Regions from separate parts of the Paenibacillus sp. FSL P4-0184 genome, predicted to be linked through region 2. Evidence: riboswitches for the same ligand, from Rfam matches in the RefSeq annotation. Region 2 holds a riboswitch; the other holds the start of a gene.
What was found. Region 2 has a riboswitch for S-adenosylmethionine ahead of MKY52_RS13915 (methionine ABC transporter ATP-binding protein). Riboswitches for the same ligand answer to the same signal wherever they lie in the genome.
Positions count from the first base shown of each region.

Region 1: linked by a shared signal. The riboswitch ahead of metA (homoserine O-acetyltransferase MetA) and the one ahead of MKY52_RS13915 (methionine ABC transporter ATP-binding protein) in region 2 are both predicted to bind S-adenosylmethionine.

Region 1 covers NZ_JBBORN010000001.1:247,826-258,490, reverse strand. Annotated here, with positions in the region: gene MKY52_RS01070 (RluA family pseudouridine synthase) at 1-261, shown strand, start outside; gene MKY52_RS01065 (arsenate reductase family protein) at 441-815, shown strand; gene MKY52_RS01060 (5'-3' exonuclease) at 1,124-2,050, shown strand; gene MKY52_RS01055 (ROK family protein) at 2,313-3,194, shown strand; gene MKY52_RS01050 (HRDC domain-containing protein) at 3,406-4,422, shown strand; gene corA (magnesium/cobalt transporter CorA) at 4,505-5,440, opposite strand; SAM riboswitch class I at 5,839-5,969, shown strand; gene metA (homoserine O-acetyltransferase MetA) at 6,084-7,004, shown strand; gene MKY52_RS01035 (aminotransferase class I/II-fold pyridoxal phosphate-dependent enzyme) at 7,041-8,213, shown strand; gene mqnC (cyclic dehypoxanthinyl futalosine synthase) at 8,481-9,617, shown strand; gene MKY52_RS01025 (SPFH domain-containing protein) at 9,826-10,665, shown strand, end outside.
Region 2 covers NZ_JBBORN010000001.1:3,180,863-3,191,527, reverse strand. Annotated here, with positions in the region: gene MKY52_RS13970 (sporulation histidine kinase inhibitor Sda) at 1-72, opposite strand, end outside; gene MKY52_RS13965 (YheC/YheD family protein) at 387-1,049, opposite strand; gene MKY52_RS13960 (hypothetical protein) at 1,380-1,589, shown strand; gene MKY52_RS13955 (GNAT family N-acetyltransferase) at 1,657-2,109, opposite strand; gene MKY52_RS13950 (HesB/IscA family protein) at 2,211-2,570, opposite strand; gene mqnE (aminofutalosine synthase MqnE) at 2,942-4,048, shown strand; gene MKY52_RS13940 (NAD(P)/FAD-dependent oxidoreductase) at 4,098-5,159, shown strand; gene MKY52_RS13935 (YuzB family protein) at 5,227-5,481, opposite strand; gene MKY52_RS13930 (NifU family protein) at 5,563-5,811, shown strand; gene MKY52_RS13925 (MetQ/NlpA family ABC transporter substrate-binding protein) at 5,967-6,824, opposite strand; gene MKY52_RS13920 (methionine ABC transporter permease) at 6,883-7,542, opposite strand; gene MKY52_RS13915 (methionine ABC transporter ATP-binding protein) at 7,542-8,558, opposite strand; SAM riboswitch class I at 8,659-8,798, opposite strand; gene MKY52_RS13910 (Cthe_2314 family HEPN domain-containing protein) at 8,898-9,632, opposite strand; gene MKY52_RS13905 (COX15/CtaA family protein) at 9,753-10,665, opposite strand, start outside.

The DNA of each region.
Region 1 (10,665 bases), 2.9 Mb from region 2:
ATCGGCTGTCCTTTGATTGGTGACAGCATGTATCGTCATGAGCTGTATAATCTACCGGAATTGACTTTAACTCAAAGTGAACAGTTGGAGTCCGTTACAGCACTAGATGCCTCCATACCGCGTCAAGCACTGCACGCGGTGCGTCTGACGTTCAAGCATCCGGTGCTGCTGCAGGAAATGATCTTTGAAGCTCCTTTGCCGCCTGATATGGCGGCCTTGGAGAATGTATTGGAGCAAGGCCCGAAAGCGAATTTGAGGTAAAAATTATCTTAGTGATGTTAGCGAGAGGGCGAATTGGTTCTGGAGAAACGGAGTGTTCGCCTTTATCCTCGGATTTCATCCGCAACAAGCGGACTAATCAAGAAATCTGAGGATAACAGCGATCGGAAGAATAATTTGCCAGCGTAGCGCACTCATCACTACCATTAAAGGAGAACAACATGAGCAAACTAAAAGTATATCAATATCCAAAATGCAGCACCTGCCGCAGTGCAGTAAAATGGCTACAAGCTCAAGGTCATGAGCTTGAGCTTCAAAACATCGCAGAACAGCCGCCTACCGTTGAGGAGCTGCGTGAATTGCTGGCCAATAGCGGACTTGAACTGAAAAAGTTTTTTAATACAAGTGGTGAAGTCTATAAAGCATTGGGTCTTAAGGACAAAATGGCACAGCTTAGTGAGCAGGAGAAGCTTGAGCTGCTCGCGAGCCATGGTATGCTAAATAAACGTCCGATTGTCACTGATGGTGTTAAAGTTACGGTAGGCTTTAAAGAAGATCAATATGCTGAAGCTTGGACCAATACTTCCAAAGTATAAATCCGTAAAGGGGATGTCCCAACAGTCATTTCATGGCTGTTGTGGCATCCCTTTTTGGATATCTAGGAAAATCACAAAAGACCAAGATTCTATAATATACTTATATTTCTCGCTTAAGCTTACCGCCCTTGCAAGGGCACCGATGGTGTTTTTACTTGTTAATTTCAAAGGATAAGAATAAGCTCCCATATGTGTAACTATATGATCCCTTATCAGATCAAGTGTTTTCTGATAGAATACTCTTTGTGCAATAACATGGACAAGCGCTTAATGACAATACAATGAACGATTAAGGGAGAGGTTTATACATGAGAGCAGAAACAACGGGCCGTGTAATGCTTGTAGATGGAATGGCTCTGCTGTTCCGGGCCTTTTATGCGACCTCTTATGGAGGATATATTCGCAAGACAAAAGCTGGATTGCCGACGAATGCGGTGTATGGTTTTTTGCAGTATTTTTTCGATGCAGTAAGCACATTTGAGCCTTCTCACGTCGTATGCTGCTGGGATATGGGCAAAGGAACGTTCCGCACCGAGAAATACGATGGGTACAAATCGAATCGGATTGAAGCCCCGTTAGAGCTGATTCCACAGTTCGATCTAGTAAAAGATGTAGTAGCTGAGCTTGGGGTGCCGAACATTGGACTTGCAGGTTATGAAGCGGATGATTGCATTGGTACGCTGGCTTCTTGTTACAGTGAAAACTCTGAGGTATATATTTTGACGGGTGACCATGATATGCTTCAGCTCATTGATGAGAATGTTAAGGTCGTCATTATGAAAAAGGGACGCTCTAACTATAAAGTGTATGACCTTGCAGAATTGCTGGAGGAAAAGGGGCTAACCCCTAGACAAGTGATTGACCTGAAAGGCTTTATGGGGGATACCAGTGATAATTATCCCGGCGTAAAAGGGATTGGTGAGAAGACTGCGCTGAAACTGCTGACCGAATACAGAACAGTTGAAGGTGTAATTGAGAATCTGCATCTGCTCCCTAAAGGTGTGCGTACCAAAATCGAAGCAGATCTGGATATGCTGCATCTATCGCGAGAGTTAGCGGAAATCCGTTGCGATGTACCAGTGGTCTGCGAGCTGACGGAAGCCTTGTGGCAACTACAGCGGGAAACAGCTGCGCGCAAATTTCAGGAGCTAGAGTTCGGCAGCTTGATGCATTTGATTGCTGAGGTGCAGGACGAACGGGGAATTGTACAGATTGAGTTAGGCGATTTGGGTTAAGATCAGACACCCTTCATGCAAAGATGCATGGAGGGTGTTTTGTTAAACTATAAGAACGTATAAGTTTCACACTATACATTGTCCTTATCTTTCTCTCTTAAACGCTACCGTCCTTATAAGGACGCCAAAGGCATTTATACATGTTGTGATAGCGCTTCATTCGACGTATAATTAGGGCTGGTGATTGCTTTTTTTAATGATATTATTTATTTGTGTATGGGTAGCGTTTCAACTTCTAACTAGAGAAAGGGAGATAATTGCTGTGAAGCTATTGGGAGCGATTGAAGCAGGCGGAACAAAATTTGTATGTGGGATTGGTTATGAGGACGGTACCATTGTTGACCGAGTTAGCTTTCCGACAACAACACCGGAAGAAACGATGGGACTAGTAATAGACTATTTTAAAGAGAAAAATGTAGAAGCATTCGGAATCGGATCTTTTGGACCAATTGATCCCGTACTGGACAGCCCTACTTATGGTTACATAACAACGACACCAAAACCTCACTGGGGACAATATAATCTGGTAGGCACAATGGCTGAGCAATTTAACGTTCCGATCGGCTTTGACACGGATGTGAATGGTGCAGCGCTTGCGGAGAGTAAATGGGGAGCAGCTAAAGGTCTGGACAGCTGTCTTTATATTACGGTTGGGACAGGCATTGGAGCAGGAGCGGTTGTTGGCGGCCAGATGGTCCATGGATTGTCACATCCTGAGATGGGACATATTCTAGTTCGTAGACATCCAGAGGATACGTTTGAGGGTTACTGTCCTTATCATGGCGATTGTCTTGAAGGATTAGCCGCAGGTCCGGGGATCGGCAAACGCTGGGGACAACCGGCAGGAGAGCTACCAGTGGACCATCCGGCATGGGAAATGGAAGCTCACTATCTTGCACATGCACTCATGAACTATGTGCTGATTCTGTCTCCTCAAAAAATCGTAATGGGCGGTGGTGTTATGAAGCAAAGCCACCTATTCCCGCTGATTCGCACTAAGCTGCAAGAGTTATTGAGCGGATATGTTCAACATCCATCGCTTAATGTCGACATCGATAATTATGTTGTCTCACCAGGTCTTGGAGACAATGCAGGGCTTGCTGGAGCGATTGGATTGGCTACATTAGCTCTAGCTAGAAACTAGTATAAAAAGACATTGACTGTTCGGTAATATATGGTATTCTAGGATCTAACAGTATAGCATTTAATGAGGGAGCACCTCTTTCGCGTTTATCGTGAGAGAGGTGCTTTTTTGCGTTCGGGGTCTGATTGAGAAAGGATTTGTTCGCTCCGAAGGAGGCTCTTCCCGGAAGGTTATTGTGCTTGCTGTAATGTTGAGAAAGGTAGGGATGAATATGCAAATTGTGTTTATGAACCGTTTATCCAGAATATCTGGAGTGGATCAAGAGGTGTACGCCCAGCTGTGGATTGGAGAGGAAGAGGGGATCTGGAGTTTGGGCTGGCGTGATTTTTCAGGAGGGGATAATTACATTGAGAATTTGTGGTATGAAGGTGGTTCATGGAATGAGATGCTCTGTGTATACAGGCATGAGCTAGCAGTGAAGATGGGAGATGGCTATCGACCCTTAATCGATGGGATATTCCACGAGGAGGATAGTCTTACTGGACGTAATCAGGAGCAGCTGAAGCTTCAATATTACAGCGAACATTATGGGAATGAAGCCATTTATGAAGAGTTATGTGCTTGGCGCCGTGGTAAGGCTTCGAGTGAACGGAAGGCGCCCTATATTCTCGCCAGTAATCGACTGTTGCGCTTGTTAAGTACATTTCTACCGCATACGCCAGAGGAACTGATGCAAATTCCGGGTGTGGGAGAAGGCAAGATAGCGCAGTTTGGGGCTGATTGGCTGGCTATAACTACTGCGGTGGCAAGGGAACATGCCTTCCCTCTAAATTGGGTGCATGAAGTAATTGAAGAGGAGTCTTTCGTATCTTGGCTTTATAAACAGAAAGAAGTCAAATATAAGAAGCAGCTAGAACGACTGCGCTTGCGGAGGATTTTGCTACAGGGGATCGAGAATGGGTTGGGCTTGGAACAGCTTAAGGTGAATAGTGGAGTGAACCGGCGTGAACTGATTGAAGCGGTAGAGGAGCTAGAAAGAGAAGGTTATTCTGTCGAGAAGCTGATCCATGTAGAGCTTGGCAATATGCCGCAGAATGAGCAGGATGCGATATGGAATGCCTATGTGGAGCTCGGGGATCTTTTCCTAAAACCGGTGTTACATAAGGTGTATGGTGACGATTTTTCTGCTGCTGAAGGATTGGATATTTATTATGAGCGTCTGCGATTGATACGCATCCGTTTCCGTCGAGAGCAAACGCATAAAGTGGGCATGGCGACCAGCTTTTAAATTTGCGCATACCAAAAAGACGAAGGCTTCCTTATACCTTACGGTTACAGGGCCTTCGTCTTGCTTATTCGTCCGGTTCGTTTCATAGCCATTCCTTCTTGCGGAAAACATACAGCATCCCACAGCCTAACGTCAACATAACGCCTATAACGCCATAATAGCCATATTTCGTATGAAGCTCGGGCATATGATCAAAGTTCATACCGTAGATTCCGGTAATTACGGTCAAGGGCATGAATATTGTTGTGATCGCAGTAAATACTCTCATAATTTCATTCGCGCGGTTGGCGATACTGGATTGGTATGCCTCTCGTAAGTTGCCCATGAGATCGCGATACGTCTCAAAGGTTTCAGATATTTTAACCGCATTTTCATAAATGTCGCTAAAATATTTCTGCAGCTGATCATCAATCAGACGGAGGTCTTTTTTATTTAGGGTATTGATCACTTCTTTTTGTGGCCCCAGCATTTTCTTCAACCATAGAATTTCACTTCGCAGACCGATAATTTCACTGAGATGTGACTTCTTGGTATGCATGAGGATATCTTCTTCCAACTTCTCAATCCGAGCTTCAATTCGGTCGCCGACGGAGAAATAGTTATCAACGACAAGGTCAATTAGCAAGTAAAGGAACATATCCGGTTCACTTACTTCTTGCTCCCAGAGCATAGGCTTCAGGATTCGTAGTTCATTGATCTTTTGTTTCGTGACAGTGATGATGTAATGTCTTCCAAGGAATACATTGAGCGCCCGTAGGAAAATTTCTTCATCGTCAAAGCGGATGCTATTTACAACTATAAAGTAGTGACTTTCGTATATTTCGATCTTTGGACGCTGATCCTCTTCGCTAAGGCAATCCTCAACAGCAAGATCATGTAGGTTGAACAAGGGCTGAAGCAGCTCCAAATCCTCAACATCGGCGTCAATCCAATAGAACCCTTCCGTTGGGGGTGTTAGTGTTTCATCAATTTCATCAATAGGTGTAAAAACCCCTGCATTTACCAGCCGGATTTTCATCTGATTTCACTCCTCCTATCCCCAGGTCTTCACTAGGGACTGCTAAATTAAGCACAGAGAAAAAAATCAGCTTGGCCGGCTGTACAATCAATACATAGGGCCAAATGACGTTTCGAGGGCATGAAGAAGAACTGCTCCCGCCGCCGGCAAGCTGATGATTATCCTGTGTGGTTGCTCATTCTGTACACATATTTGCGAGCTCGGGTCGCCTTCCATCCTTCTTCTCACCTCTTCTTTTCGTTCAGGTATGAAATACTTGTCTAGTATAACAACGGAGTATGCCTCTTTCAAGCAAATTTATTGTGATTTTGAGGCTTCTTCAGCATTGTATGGACTTGACGAAAAGGAGGTTCATGATTTAAAGTGAATTTTAAAGTAATTTAATTGAATACAGCTAAATCTTATCAAGAGCAGGTGGAGGGACTAGCCCTATGAAACCCGGCAACCGGCGTGTAAACGCACGGTGCTAATTCTTGCGGAATTTCTGCAGATGTCTAATCGTCTTCAGGAACATTCTGGCAGATGAGAGAGGCGCATATGACTGTAGATATGACCTTTCTCGATTTCCGAGGAAGGTCTTTTTATTGTTCAGCAAGCCGCAGTGCGGCAAAACAACTAAATTCAGCTAAGGAGTGGAAAGACAATGCCAATTAAAATTCCCGACAGTTTACCGGCGAAAGAAGTACTATCCGGAGAAAATATTTTTGTGATGGACGAAAGTCAGGCTTTCCATCAGGATATCCGTCCACTACGGATTGCTATTCTGAACCTCATGCCGACTAAAGAGACGACAGAGACTCAATTGCTGCGTTTAATTGGAAATTCGCCACTACAAGTTGATGTTACTTTATTGCATCCGCGTTCCCATATTTCCAAGAATACTTCTGCTGAACATTTGAAGAGCTTTTACAAAACCTTTGACGAGATCAGCCACCGCCGTTTGGATGGTTTAATCGTTACAGGTGCTCCTGTAGAACAAATGGAGTTCGAGGAAGTATCGTATTGGGAAGAACTGAAAGAGATTTTTGAATGGAGCAAGGACAATGTGACTTCAACCATGCATATTTGTTGGGCGGCACAGGCAGGCTTATATCATCATTTTGGTGTTCGTAAAGTGGCATTGCCTGAGAAATGCTTTGGCGTCTTCGCTCATACGATTAATCAAAATAACATTAAACTGTTGCGCGGCTTTGACGAGGTATTCCATGTACCACACTCTCGTCATACTGATGTCTCCCGTGAAGATATTGAGAATAACCCAGATCTGCAGATTCTAGCGGAATCCGAAGAAGCTGGTATGTACCTAGTGGCTACAAACGACGGTAAACAAATATTTGTGACCGGACATTCCGAATATGATCCTCTATCCTTGAAATGGGAATATGACCGTGATGTGTCTAGAGGGATGGAGATGGCTTTGCCGAAACATTACTTCCCTAAAGATGATCCAGAACGTACACCTCCAGCAGTGTGGCGTGCGCATGCCAATTTATTATTCTCTAACTGGCTCAATTACTATGTATATCAAGAAACGCCTTATGATATCGACCCGATTGTTTATTAATAATAGCGCTACAATATAAATTAGGAGGCATTAATCATGGATGACAAACTTAGGATTGAAAGTAGACTGGCTCAAATAGGTTCTCAAGAAGATCCTGCCACAGGAGCGATTAATTTTCCGATTTATAATGCAACAGCATTTCGTCATCCAAAACTCGGTCAGAGCACAGGGTTTGATTATAGCCGCACCAAGAGTCCGACCCGTTCAGTGCTTGAGAATGCAGCTGCGGAACTGGAATCTGGAGATGCAGGATTTGCTTGTAGCTCAGGGATGGCAGCGATACAAACGGTTCTTACCTTGTTCGCTCAAGGCGATCATCTGATCGTTTCGCTGGATCTTTACGGCGGTACCTATCGTTTGTTGGAACGGATTATGTCCAAGTTTGGAATCACTGCTTCTTATGTAGACACGAATGATTTGGATGCACTGGAAGCTTCGCGTCGTCCAAATACGAAAGCTGTATTTATTGAAACGCCAACGAACCCACTTATGATGATCACGGATATTGAAGCCGTGTGCACTTGGGCACGTCACCATGGGTTACTTAGCATTGTAGATAATACGCTGCTGACTCCATTCTTCCAACGGCCTATAGAATTAGGTGCGGATATTGTAGTTCATAGCGCTACTAAGTATTTGGGTGGTCATAATGATGTACTGGCAGGCCTGATTGTATCCAAGGGTGTAGAATTATCAGCTGAACTAGCTATTCTACATAACTCTATTGGCGCCGTGCTCGGACCAACAGACAGTTATCAGTTGATGAGAGGCTTGAAGACATTGGCGCTGCGTATGGAGCGTCACGAAAGCAATGCACTAGCGATCGCTCACTACTTATTAGAGCATCCAGCGATTGCGGAAGTGTTCCATCCAGGATTGCCTGATCATCCAGGACATGAAATCCAGAATCGCCAATCTTCAGGCAATACCGGTATTTTTTCTTTCAAATTAAAAGATGCCAGATACGTAGAGCCGCTTCTTCGCCATATTCGTCTTATTGCATTCGCAGAAAGCTTGGGCGGCGTAGAGTCACTTATGACTTATCCGGCTGTACAAACACATGCTGATATTCCTGTGGAGATTCGAAATGCTGTGGGTGTAGATGATCGTTTGCTGCGCTTCTCCGTCGGTATTGAACATGCAGAGGATTTGATTGCTGATCTTGGCCAAGCACTAGAAGCCGCTAGGGCAGAAATTGAGTCCAAGTAACAGGAAGAAATGTTCAATCGAGTGTTAGTGGAGAAATAGAGTATAACTAGCAGTATCGCTTAGTGCGATGCTGCTTTTCTTCTGGATAGGAATTTGCGAAGAATGTAAAAGCATTTTTCAAGCTGTTCAGATTGTGATACGATGAGGAAATGAACTGTTCAATTGTATGAGAAAGGGTTGTCATCTTGAAAAAGAGACAACGTTTTTTCTTCCTGTAATTTTGTGATTCTACCATACCCCTAAGGGTTTAGAAGGAGGATGCGAACGATGAGTGCGATAGATCTTATTTTGGACAAAGCCCTACGGGGTGAACGTCTCCAATTGGAAGATACCATCCGACTGTTCGAGAGCAACGAAATTGAGAAAATGGGTGCAGCTGCAAACACCATAATGGAACGCTGGCATCCAGACCCGATGGCCACGTTTGTAATTGGTCGTAATATTAACTATACGAATGTATGTGATGTCTACTGCCGTTTCTGCGCATTTTATCGCAGACCGGGCTCTGACGAGGGTTATGTATTGCCGGATGAGACGATTTACCAAAAAATCGCTGAAACTATCGCTGTAAATGGTACAGAAATACTGATGCAAGGCGGTACGAACCCAAATCTTCCTTTCAGCTATTATACCGATATACTTCGCGGAATTAAGCAACGTTTTCCTGAGATTACAATGCATTCCTTCTCTCCTGCTGAGATTATGAAGATGAAAGAAGTATCTGGATTATCGCTCGAGGAAGTTGTGCGTGAAATCCATGCTGCTGGCCTGGATTCACTACCAGGTGGGGGAGCGGAAATTCTCGATGATCGCACACGCCGCAAGATCAGCCGACTTAAAGGCTCATGGCGCGAGTGGATGGACGTAATGCAGACAGCGCATAAGATCGGTATGAATACGACAGCTACGATGGTCATTGGACTTGGTGAAAGTATGGAAGAACGGGCATTACACTTACTTCGTGTGCGTGAGGCTCAGGACGAGTGTATTGCCAACAAGTATGATTCAGAGGGTTTCTTGGCCTTTATCTCTTGGACCTTCCAACCGGATAATACCAACCTGAAGCTGGATAGACAAACGCCTGAAGAATATCTGAAGACGGTAGCCATAAGTCGCCTTGTTCTAGACAACATTAAGAACTTTCAGTCCTCTTGGGTAACAATGGGACCAGAGGTCGGCAAGCTTTCCCTTCAATATGGCTGCAACGATTTCGGCAGTACGATGATTGAAGAAAATGTAGTATCTTCTGCGGGCGCGACCTACAAGGTCAATATCGAATCGATTACTCAGCTGATCCGTGAAGCAGGCAAAATCCCGGCACAGCGGAATACACGCTACGATATTCTGCGCGTGTTCGATGATGCTAATGCGAAGATTGATAATGATTTCATCATGCAGAACTAATATATAAATTAAATCAACGCTTGTTGCTCGTTAATCCGTTTAGTGGATGATTGAGCAGCAAGCGTTTTTTTTGTATGGTTAAGATTTCGAAGGTTTATTTTACCTGTGAACATAAATTCATTATTTTATTACATTTCTGTATACACATTATTATCCAAAAGTGATATCATAATCATATCAAAAGAATATCTTATGGGGGTGCTTTTTTATGAAGGAGAAGACGCTTCGTCCTGTCAGCGGATTTTGGGTTATCGCATTAATTGCAGTTTGTTTGGCTGGTGGAATCTATGGTGCTGTTCAGGAGTATATTGCAGTACCGGTCATTCTGTTCGTTGTATCAGCAATACTATGTACGAGTATTACGGTTGTACAACCTAATAAGTCGGTTGTAGTCACCTTTTTCGGCAAATATGTAGGGACTATTGCAACGAGTGGACTGTTCGCAGTTATTCCGTTCAGCGTACGTAAGACGGTTTCCCTACGCGTTCGTAACTTTAACAGTGTGAAGCTCAAGGTCAATGATGTTGAAGGTAATCCGATTGAAATTGCTGCAGTTATCGTCTTTAAAGTGATTAACTCCGCTAAAGCCCTCTTTGATGTAGATAAATACATGGCTTTCGTAGAGATTCAGAGTGAAACGGCGCTGCGTCATGTAGCCAGCAAATACCCTTATGATAACTTCAATGAATCTGGGATGTCCCTGCGTGCCAATGCAGATGAAATTGCTAAAGAGTTAGCGACTGAGCTTCAAGAGCGTTTGTCCTTATCTGGTGTAGAAGTCATTGAAGCCCGGCTTACACATTTGGCTTATTCAACAGAAATCGCCAGCACCATGTTGCAGCGGCAGCAAGCTTCTGCCATTCTGTCTGCTCGTCAAATCATTGTTGAAGGTGCAGTTGGCATGGTCGATATGGCGATTAAACAGCTTAAAGAGAGCGGTGTAGTGGAGCTTGACGAAGAACGTAAAGCGGCCATGATTAATAATCTGATGGTGGCGATCGTGTCGGAGCGCGGAGCGAGTCCGGTCATTAACGCCGGCTCGTTGTAT
Region 2 (10,665 bases):
ATCATGCTCTAGTTGCAGTTCTATCGCTCTATGGTAAGAGTCTAGAAGCATCTCATCGGACAATTCAACCATAACGTTCATCTACCTTTCCTGTATTTGGATCTGAATCTATCATATCAAACTATCATTTTTCGAACAAGCGTTCGTGTTATCCACAAGTACATGTGGAAATCCTGTGTATAATATGTGCGTAAGCGTTACAAAGGTGATAACTGCACAGTGGAATATGGGGATAATAGTTATACACAGGACTGAACCACTTGTATACAGCTAAAAATATATTTTTATTGTAAATAAATCACAATATAATTTACCCCAAAAGAACGCAACTAAACGCAATTTTATCTTACTACTCTATTATCGTCAATTCTAAAATTTTTGTTAATTTACTGAGGTCTTGTATTAACCTCCAGAATCCATATTTTACCTGAATAATCCACGGCGTAATCAAAACCCAGTTCGCCTATTCCAGGGAAATGCCGCTCCATCAGTTCGATACATACGAGCGTTAGCCTGCGCATTTCTGCTTTCTTCGCTGAGGCTTTAATTCGAGGCAAGGATCTGCGAAGTCCTTCTCGACAAGAAAGCATCGTGCCTCCTTTACATAAATTAGTTACGAACAGGCCAGGCCGGGCCAATCTTCCCACCATAGAGCGAAACTCCCAAACACCGCCATTTCTCACTACTTTGACCCGATAATCAATAGGACGCCCACCAATTCTGGCGAGAGAAATCCCCTGTTGAATCAAATATTTACGTCTAACCTTGACGAAATGAAGCGCTCGTCTCATGGATCTAAAGTCCTTGTAAATTCGAGTTCTGTCCATATAAGTAAATCCATAACCTCGACTATCCCGAAACACTTTAATTACACCGTAGCCTCCACCGCCAACTATTGGTTTAATAACAACATTTCCGTATCTCCGGAGCATGGCTAACAGTGAGTCAGCCGAATACACCCTCGTCATTGGTATATAATGAGAAACCCTCGCGTCACTGAGCAATGCTTCTGTCTTCAACCATTTGCTAGCCAATTGTCTTCCCGACATCGTCCTTTCCCTCCTTTCACATTCCAGCCTACCCTATACATTACTCAGAAAAGGCCCCACCCTCTTGTATGATTGTCCGTGTAGGAGGAAGCTCTTAGCAAAAAGGGCTTAGAGCTTGTATCGACAACATTCTCAACCTCGCAGGTTAGATTGCAGATTTTGTAGAACCTCATTTCTGAACATTCGACATCTAAATCGCAATGGATGAGTTCACTATAACTAGAATAATCTTCAAAATCGTTGTATTATTAATAGCGGTTACATTTTCAATTCCTACTATATAATAATGAATTAGAGGCTCGCTAAAAAACAGCGCGGGGAGGGCTCGGAATGGCTCAGTTTTTCGAGGTATTATATTGGGTGGCCATGCTTGGGATGTCCATCGTATTGGCTGGAACGACTATACTGATCTGCGCTATTGGCTTTAAATTCATTAAAGACAGGCGCAGAGCACTGGGTGCTGGCTGTATTGCCTTTTCCCTTGGAGCCGCAGGGCTCATCGTGTTTATGATTAATTACAAGTTTATTATTCCAGCCTAATTGTACGCAGGAACAAACAAAAGCCCTCTCGAGGAATTCCATCGGAGGGCTTTTGCTTTTATGTCACTCATATATCTAGCGTAAGACGGATCATATCCACTACCTTGATCCCATTTTCAACAATCTCTTCACTATAATGTCTGATAAAAAAATCTCTATCGATTCCGGTAATTCTAAATCCACATTTCTGATAAAGAGCCAGTTGTCCTACACTAGAATTCCCAGTACCCACTTCAATCGTCTTCGCACCAAGTAATCTCGCATTCTGAATCGCATGATAGACCAACTGCTTTCCTATCCCTTTACTTTGCTGATTCTCATCAACAGCTATATTTACTAGCTCCACTGTCTCAGGTCTCGTTTGTAGCAAAACATAGACACCTATAATGCAATTCTCCACTTCAGCTACAAAACATTGCCCTCTTTTTAAATACGCTTCAACAAGACTTAGGGAAGGATCGGCTAATAACAACAAATGTAAGGGTGGTTGTTCTTCTGCGTTTAATTTCCTAATTAGCATGCTTAGAGCTCCTTGTGATGACTTTTGTCATTGAGAATAAAAAAAACCTCCAAGCCCGTGTTGTAGAACTCAACATGGGGCTTGAAGGCGTAACGTCGCGATTAGCAAGGCTCTTCGTTCGGTTTTCCTGCATCCGTAGCTGTACGGAAGCTTGAGCCACAGCCACAGGTTGCAGTAGCGTTCGGGTTATTAATGGTGAAGCCACCTGTCATGCCGGATTCTTCAAAATCAATTTCGAGACCATCAAGGTAACGAAGATTTTCTTTCTCCACGACAACCTTCATTTCTTGGATGTCCATATATACGTCCTGATCGGTTTCATTATCATCAAAGCCCATAGCGTAAGAGAATCCACTGCAACCGCCGGGCGTTACTCCAATACGGAGGAACATGTTCGGCACTTCTTGTTCAGCAAGCATCGCCTTTAATTGTTCTGCTGCCTTTTCGCTAATATTAATCATGATCATATCCTCCTATAAATTAACTTAATTCAACAGAAAAACTTATGTTTAAGGGACCTTCCGGTCAAAAATTACTTTTTTAAAAATATATACTTAATAAACTCAGTATAACCGACTATTCCATTACCCTCAAGTCACAACTGCCTTATGCCTGACCTGCCGCACCAAAATAAACCATCCATATCCAGCTGTTGATCCCCTTATAAGAGAGGTTTATAATAAGGAAGGCAAACATAAGTAAAAATTCGGAAATTTGTCACGGAGGCTAAACCTCCGATTTATTTTCATGAATGAACAGCTACCGTCTGGGTAAGTCTGGGAATTATCTGCGGGCAATGGACCCCGTAAAACTTTCAGGAGGAATTTATTATATGTCTACTCTTTTCACCCCCCAAACAGACGCCCGAATGATGAACATTATTGAAAAAGTTCGTGGCGGCGAAAGATTGAATTTAGAAGATGGCGTTTATTTATATCAAAGTAACGACCTACTTACGATTGGCCAATTAGCAAATGAAGTCAATCTTGCAAAGAACAACAACAGGGTATATTTTATCGAAAACATGAGTCTATATTTCACCAATGTTTGCGAATCTCACTGTGCATTCTGCAATTTCCGCAAAGATGATGGAGAAGAGGGTGCTTATACCCTTTCCGGTCAGGAAATGGTGCAATATGTCGAACAGCATATTCATCCAGGTGTGCGCGAATTCCATATCGTAGGCGGTCATAATGACAAGGTTCCTTTCCAGTATTACGTGGATTCTTTAAAAGCCTTGAATGAACGTTTCCCTGAGGTAACCTTAAAAGCATACACTGCAGCCGAAATCGATTTTTTCACCCGAATTAGCGGATTGAGTATTCGTGAGGTACTCGAGCAGCTGCGTGCTGCAGGACTTAAGACGCTTACTGGTGGTGGCGCAGAAATATTATCCGATCAATACCGTAAAAAAATGCGCGTAGATAAAGCTAATGTGGAAGAATATCTAGAAGTTCACCGAACAGCACATCAGCTTGGCATGAAGACACATACAACTATGCTTTACGGCTCGATTGAATCTCATGAAGATCGTATCCGGCACATGATGCAGATCCGGGATCTACAGGATGAAACCAATGGCTTTATGGTATTCATTCCATTATCTATGCAGCCTAAGAACAAGAATGCAGGGATTATGCGCCGCAACTCCGCTTATGAGGATCTGAAGACGATTGCGATCAGCAGATTGATGCTGGATAATTTCGATCACATCAAAGCGTACTTTATTAATATCGGTCCTCAGCTTACTCAAGTTGCACTGAACTTCGGTGCTTCTGACGTCCATGGTACTATTCTTAAAGAACGCATTAGCCATGCGGCTGGTGCCTTAACACCTGAAGGCCTCACTCGCGATGAATTGATCTGGTTAGTAAAAGGTGCTGGACGAATTCCAGTAGAACGCGACACGTTCTACAATGCGATAAAGGTATACGAATAAAAGACTACCTAGATCCGTTATCCTATATTGGAAAGGAAGTTCGGTCAGCATGAGAACACTACTCGTTCTGGGCGGCGGCTATGGCGGCTTGGCCCTAATTCAAGAATTGCTCAATAATCACCTTCCACAGGATATTGAAATTATCTTAATTGACCGAATGCCTTATCAAGGAATCAAAACGGAATATTATGCGCTTGCCGCAGGTACAGTAACTGACTATCACTTGCGGATCCAGTTTCCGGTTCATCCCCGTCTCACAATCCGTTACGGTGAGGTGAGTTCCATTGATTTGGAGAGTAGAATCGTTACAATGGAGCCTGACGAGACTGTGTCTTATGACATACTTGCTATTGCACTAGGTTGTACCGACAATTACCATAACATCCCTGGAGCTGATCAATATACTTGCAGTATCCAGACCTTTGCAGGAACACGCGAAACTTATCAACGTTTAAACGATGTGAAACCTTATGGAACAATAAACATTGTAGGCGGAGGACTAAGTGGAGTGGAATTGGCGGCAGAGCTTCGGGAGAGCCGACCAGATCTTAATATTGCTATTCTGGATCGCGGTGAACGTGTCTTATCTGCCTTCCCTGCGAAGCTGTCACAGTACGTGGAGGAATGGTTTCACCACCATCAAGTACAGACACTCGGACGTGTCTCCGTATCCCATGTAGAGAAAGATGCGCTTTTTAACGGTACAGAGGAAATTCTTTCAGATGTTACGGTATGGACCGCGGGGATCCAACCGGTGAAGGTTGTTCAGGAATTAACAGTCCCAAAGGATCGCGGAGGACGAATCATTCTGGATGAATATTATCGTGTACCTGATTATCCAGAAGTGTATGTAATTGGCGACTGTGCCAGCCTACCATTCGCTCCAAGCGCACAAGCCGCAGGAGCGCAGGGTGAGCAGGTTGCTCAGGTTATTCAAGCCATGTGGCGCGGCGAGACCCCTAAGCTTCATCCTATTCGTCTAAAGGGTACCTTAGGCTCACTAGGCAAGAAAGCTGGATTTGGTCTGATGGGCCAACGCTCCGTCAAAGGACGGGTTCCCCGTATCCTTAAGAGCGGGGTGCTCTGGATGTCAAAACGCACTTTAGGATAAACCTAAGGGCTGCTCTTTTCCGTTATAAATACGAAAAAGAGCAGCCCTTTATTTTCCACAAAAAGCACTAATCAAGGTCCATATTAAACCAAGCCTCTAGCTCTTTGATTTTAGTATCAATTTTCTTTTCTAGCTCGTCAACAGTATCTGCTGCAACGATGTCCCCTTCAACCATGGCAAACGGGGTTAAATAACATTCCCCACAATTGTTCAGGCATCCGTATTCGATCACATCGTAATCTGGATTTTCCTCCAGCTTATGCATTAGCTTGTCTGTTCCGTGACCCATGTTACTGGCACAAAATTCAATAATTGGTCTCATGATGATCTCCCTATTCCGCCTAACCATTTTATTTTTTAACTTTTTGTACTATAATGAACTTACGAAAGGAGTGATTGAGAAATGAGTGAGAATGCACAAAGCACCGAAATGTATGATGAAGTATTGGAAGTGCTGGATAAGCTTCGTCCGTTCCTGCAACGCGATGGCGGCGACGTTGAACTGGTCGATGTAGAAGACGGCATCGTTAAGTTGAAACTTATGGGTGCCTGCGGCAGCTGCCCAAGCTCCACGATCACCTTGAAAGCCGGGATTGAACGCGCCCTTCTTGAAGAAGTAGAAGGCGTACAAGAAGTTATGCAAGTATTCTAATCCCATTCAATATCATTCCCGATCCTCCTCTTCAGGAGATCGGGATTTTCTTATTATAGAGGATTTACACTTCCCCTACAACATACAGCATAAAACCCGCATGCCATTAGGCAGCGGGTTTTATGCTGTATTAGAGATTAAGTCAGCTTTCTGTCTTAAAATGCTGGAATGATCGAGCCTTTGTACTGTTCTTCAATAAAAGCTTTAGCTTCTGGAGAATTCAGTGCAGCGGCAAGCTTTTTGATTGCATCAGATTCTTTATTGTCAGGACGAGCTACAAGGATGTTAGCATAAGGGGAATCCGTACCCTCAATGAACAAAGCATCTTTAGTAGGAACTAGGTTAGCTTCCAAAGCATAGTTAGTGTTAATCAAGGCAAGATCTACCTCATCCAATTGACGACCTAACATTGCTGCATCTAGCTCGATGATTTTAAGGTTTTTCTTATTTTCAGTGATATCTGCTTGGGTAGATGTGATGTTGGTATCATCTTTCAAAGAAATCAGTCCATTTTTGGCAAGCAGGATCAGTGCACGACCACCGTTTGTAGCATCATTCGGGATGGCAACTTTCGCACCATCAGCCAGCTCGTCGATGGATTTGATTTTTTTGGAATAAGCACCAAAAGGTTCAACGTGAACGGCTGTAACAGAAACTAGATCCGAACCGTTCTTTTGATTCTGGTCATCCAGGTAAGGTTGATGTTGGAAGAAGTTAGCATCCAGATTCTTCTCTGAAAGCTGAACATTTGGTTGAACATAGTCAGTGAATTCTTTGATTTCTAATGTAATTCCTTGCGCTTCAAGCAATGGGGCAATAGCTTTTAGGATCTCAGCGTGTGGAACAGGTGAAGCACCAACCACCAATTTTACAGGTTCTGCGGAAGACTCAGTTGCAGCACCATCTTTTGGTGCATTAGTAGCAGCCGATTTAGAAGCATTATTGTTATTGCCGCAAGCAGCCAGCACCACAACCAGTGTCAGACTAAAAAAAGTAAGTAGTAATTTTTTCATTTTAAATCCCCCTCTTATCCTTGGTATTTGTATGAATAAGGCTATATATGGACGTACCTTATTTCCGTGTGAAATGTCGTACTAGTCGATCACCGGCCATTTGTAGCAATTGCACCAGTATGACCATCAAGACTACAGAGATAATCATAACTTCCTTCTCATACCGGTAATATCCGTAACGAATCGCTAGATCCCCTAGCCCGCCGCCGCCTACCATCCCGGACATTGCCGTATAGGAGACCAGTGTAACCAGTGTGATCGTAACCCCAGCGAGCAGACCTGGACGAGCCTCTGGCAAAAGAACACGCATAACGATCTGATTCGTGGATGCTCCCATCCCTTGCGCCGCTTCGATTACTCCACGATCCACTTCTCTTAATGCCGTTTCCACCAAGCGAGCAAAGAATGGAGCTGCACCAATCACGAGTGGTGGAATCGTACCGAGTACTCCGATGGAAGTTCCAACAACGGCTTTGCTAAATGGAATTAATGCTACCATCAAAATGATAAACGGTACCGAACGTAGGATGTTTACAACGAACGATAAGACCGAGTAAATTACTCTGATTACTATACTATTCGATCTTCCCCATAAATACAATAGAATTCCGAGTGGTAAACCAAGAATAATTGTGAACAATCCAGAGAATATTAACATTTGCAAGGTAGCAACTGTAGCATCCATCATTTCTTGCCAGTTTAAGTCTGCGAAATTCATTACGAAATCACCTCCACTTCAAGGCCTTGAGCGGTTAGTTCGGCTATCGTCACAGAGATCGCTTCAGCTGGACCTTCGAACCGAACAATCATTTGTCCATAAGGTACGTCTTTTATCGTTGAGATGGTACCATGCAGAATGGCGAAGCTAACACCTGTCTCACGTACTACATTGGAAAGTGCAGAGCCGTAGGTCTTCTCTCCGAAAAAAGTAATTTTGACGGCCTGAGAGTTGTCCCCAGCAGCAGCGTCAAGCGCCGTACGAAGGGGGCCCTCATTCTGTGATTCACTGCGAATGAAATCGCGAGTGACCTCATGCTGCGGCTTCAGGAATACCTCCGTGACTTTACCTTGCTCAACGATACCACCACCATGAATGACCGCAACACGGTCGCAGATGCTCTGAATCACGTGCATTTCGTGAGTGATCAGCACAATGGTCAGATGGAATCGTTTATTAATATCGAGCAATAGCTTAAGAATAGAGTCTGTCGTTTGTGGGTCAAGCGCAGAGGTTGCTTCGTCACACAGCAGCACATCAGGGTCGCTGGCAAGTGCCCGTGCGATGCCGACCCGCTGCTTTTGTCCTCCTGATAATTGGGAGGGATATTTATCCCTGTGTTCTTCAAGCCCCACTAAGGCAAGCAAATCTTTCACTTTAGTATCAATATCTGCTCTCGAGGTGCCTGTGAGTCGCAGAGGAAAAGCAATGTTATCGTACACCGTCGCAGAAGATAGCAGATTGAAATGTTGAAAAATCATCCCAATTTTGCGTCGCTGTTCCTGCAGCTGACCTTGAGTAAGCTTAGTTAGTTCAATGCCATCTACCCAAACTTCCCCTTCTGTCGGACGCTCCAACAGATTAATGCAACGGATCAATGTGCTTTTTCCCGCTCCAGAATGGCCAATAACTCCGAATATTTCACCTTTCTCGATAGACAAATTCAATCCGGAAAGTGCTGTAGCCGCATGGCTGCCTTTTCCATATACCTTTGTTATTCCTTTTAGATTAATCAACGCTCGTCGCCCCCTTTATAATTCACTTATTCCATACAAAAAAACCTCCGACGATCGATGCAGATCGCAAGAGGCTCTGTGTGTTTATTTAGACAATGCCTTCTCATCTGCCAACGACCACAAACCTTGCGTCATTGTAGGAATTAGCACCATGACATTTGTACATAACGCTAATCGCGCTGTATACAAATCGGTTGCCGGGCTTCATCGGGCCTATCCCTCCGCCACTCTCGATAAGATATAGAGTATGAAATTTTATGTTTGAATTCGTACAGACTTTAATGCAAGCATAAGTATAGTAAGTTTCTTGTTTTTTGTCAAAAGGAAATATCTTGAACGCTAGGATTGTACACGCTTTGCCTTGCTTATTTCCTTACGCAGCTGTTCATTGCTGTAGCTGAATGCCGCGATTAATGTTTTACAGTTCATTTCAAGGGACTGCTTTAAATCCTCAAGATGGCTATCTAAATCCTCAAGCTGAATTTTGTCATGCAGGCCTTGATGTCGCTGCCATAAATCATCCTGCATTTCGGAATTCATATAATGAATTTCAGCATTTCTACGCTTGCGTAGATTCTCCAGTGGATCACGATAAGAGTTCTTGATCTGTTCCAGTTGATCCGCTAGCGCAGGATGCACATTCAATAACTGAAGTTGACGCAGTACTGTAAAATAAGAAAAGTGCGTTTTTAATTTGGAGGTTTTGAGGTCATAAAAATGATTCAGTACCGTTCCAAGCTTGTCCAGAAGAGAGAACACACGAATAAATCCATCTTTATAAAAATAAACATACCGCGCATAATCGCCTTGTTCCACTGGTGACATATCATCCATATAACCAGCGATTACCGATTTCCGGTAAAAAGCAGCTGCGAACCAGCTTTGCTCCAATTCATCCAATGAGGAGATCAGTCCACGTGTCCAAATCTCCAGCTTGCGGTACTCATGGTCATTATCCTCATGAGCATTCATTTCCTTGCGTAGTAAGGCTGCAAATGTGGCCATGTTCTCCATCGCGTCAGCCAATACACCGCTGTTCTTTCGAGGCGGCTCTCCAAGTATAACCCGCAGCATATCCCAGTCCTCCTAAAGTTTTGTCCAGCACCACGATATACCGATTTCCACTTTATTATTCCGCAGGTAAAGCGACTCTATCCACGGTGGGAACTTTCTACCAAGGGTGTTATAACGGTGTCATTGGATTCGTTGTATTTTTTCAACACCTACATTTCTCGCACGATTCAGCTGCCAGACTCTTACACTCATATAACATAAGACACCAAACAAACTAGCGATCAACAAAATATGAGCCAAAGCGGCAAATATGTACAATCTTTCATTATCTAGTGTGTAAACAACAGCAGCTCCACTAAATACCTGCATCAAGCACAGCAGAACAGCCGCTACGCCAAGAGCTCTTAGCTCTGGGTAATCCTTATGTTTCCAAAAAGCTAAATGTCCAAGCACCGCAGTAAGAATGAATAAGATCAAAGCCGCAATCCGGTGCGTAAAAACAATACCTACTCCCCCGGAAAGCTCGGGAACCCATTCACCGTTACAGAGCGGCCAGCCAGAACATCCACCGCGCGAATCCGTATGACTAACAAAGGCTCCAATATAAACAACAACATAGGAATATAAGGCCGTGAAGCAGGTTAAATTGCGGAAAGCCTTACTGACGGGTTTCTTCTGAAGCTCCATCTTAGGATCGTACTCACCTGCTTCATGTCGCCTTTTAGTTCCTAGAGCCAGCATTAGAGAACTTGAAAAAGCAATCAAGGAAAAGCCCATATGCAGTGCCATTACAGCAGCAGATTGGGATTTAATCACTGCAAGCGCTCCCATACCACCTTGAACAATTACAAACAGCAACGTCATGAATGCATATACTAACAAGTCCCTCCGATTTCGAGCATAACGCCAAAAGGCAATCATCGAGGCAAGTGACAATAACCCTGCCAATCCGCTAAACAAGCGATGGGTGTATTCAATCATCGAACCTACAGTATAGGCCGGAATCAATTTCCCATGACAGAGCGGCCATTCATTTCCGCATTCCAATCCCGATCCAGTCTTCGTTACAACCGCTCCCCCTAGTACAGCGAGG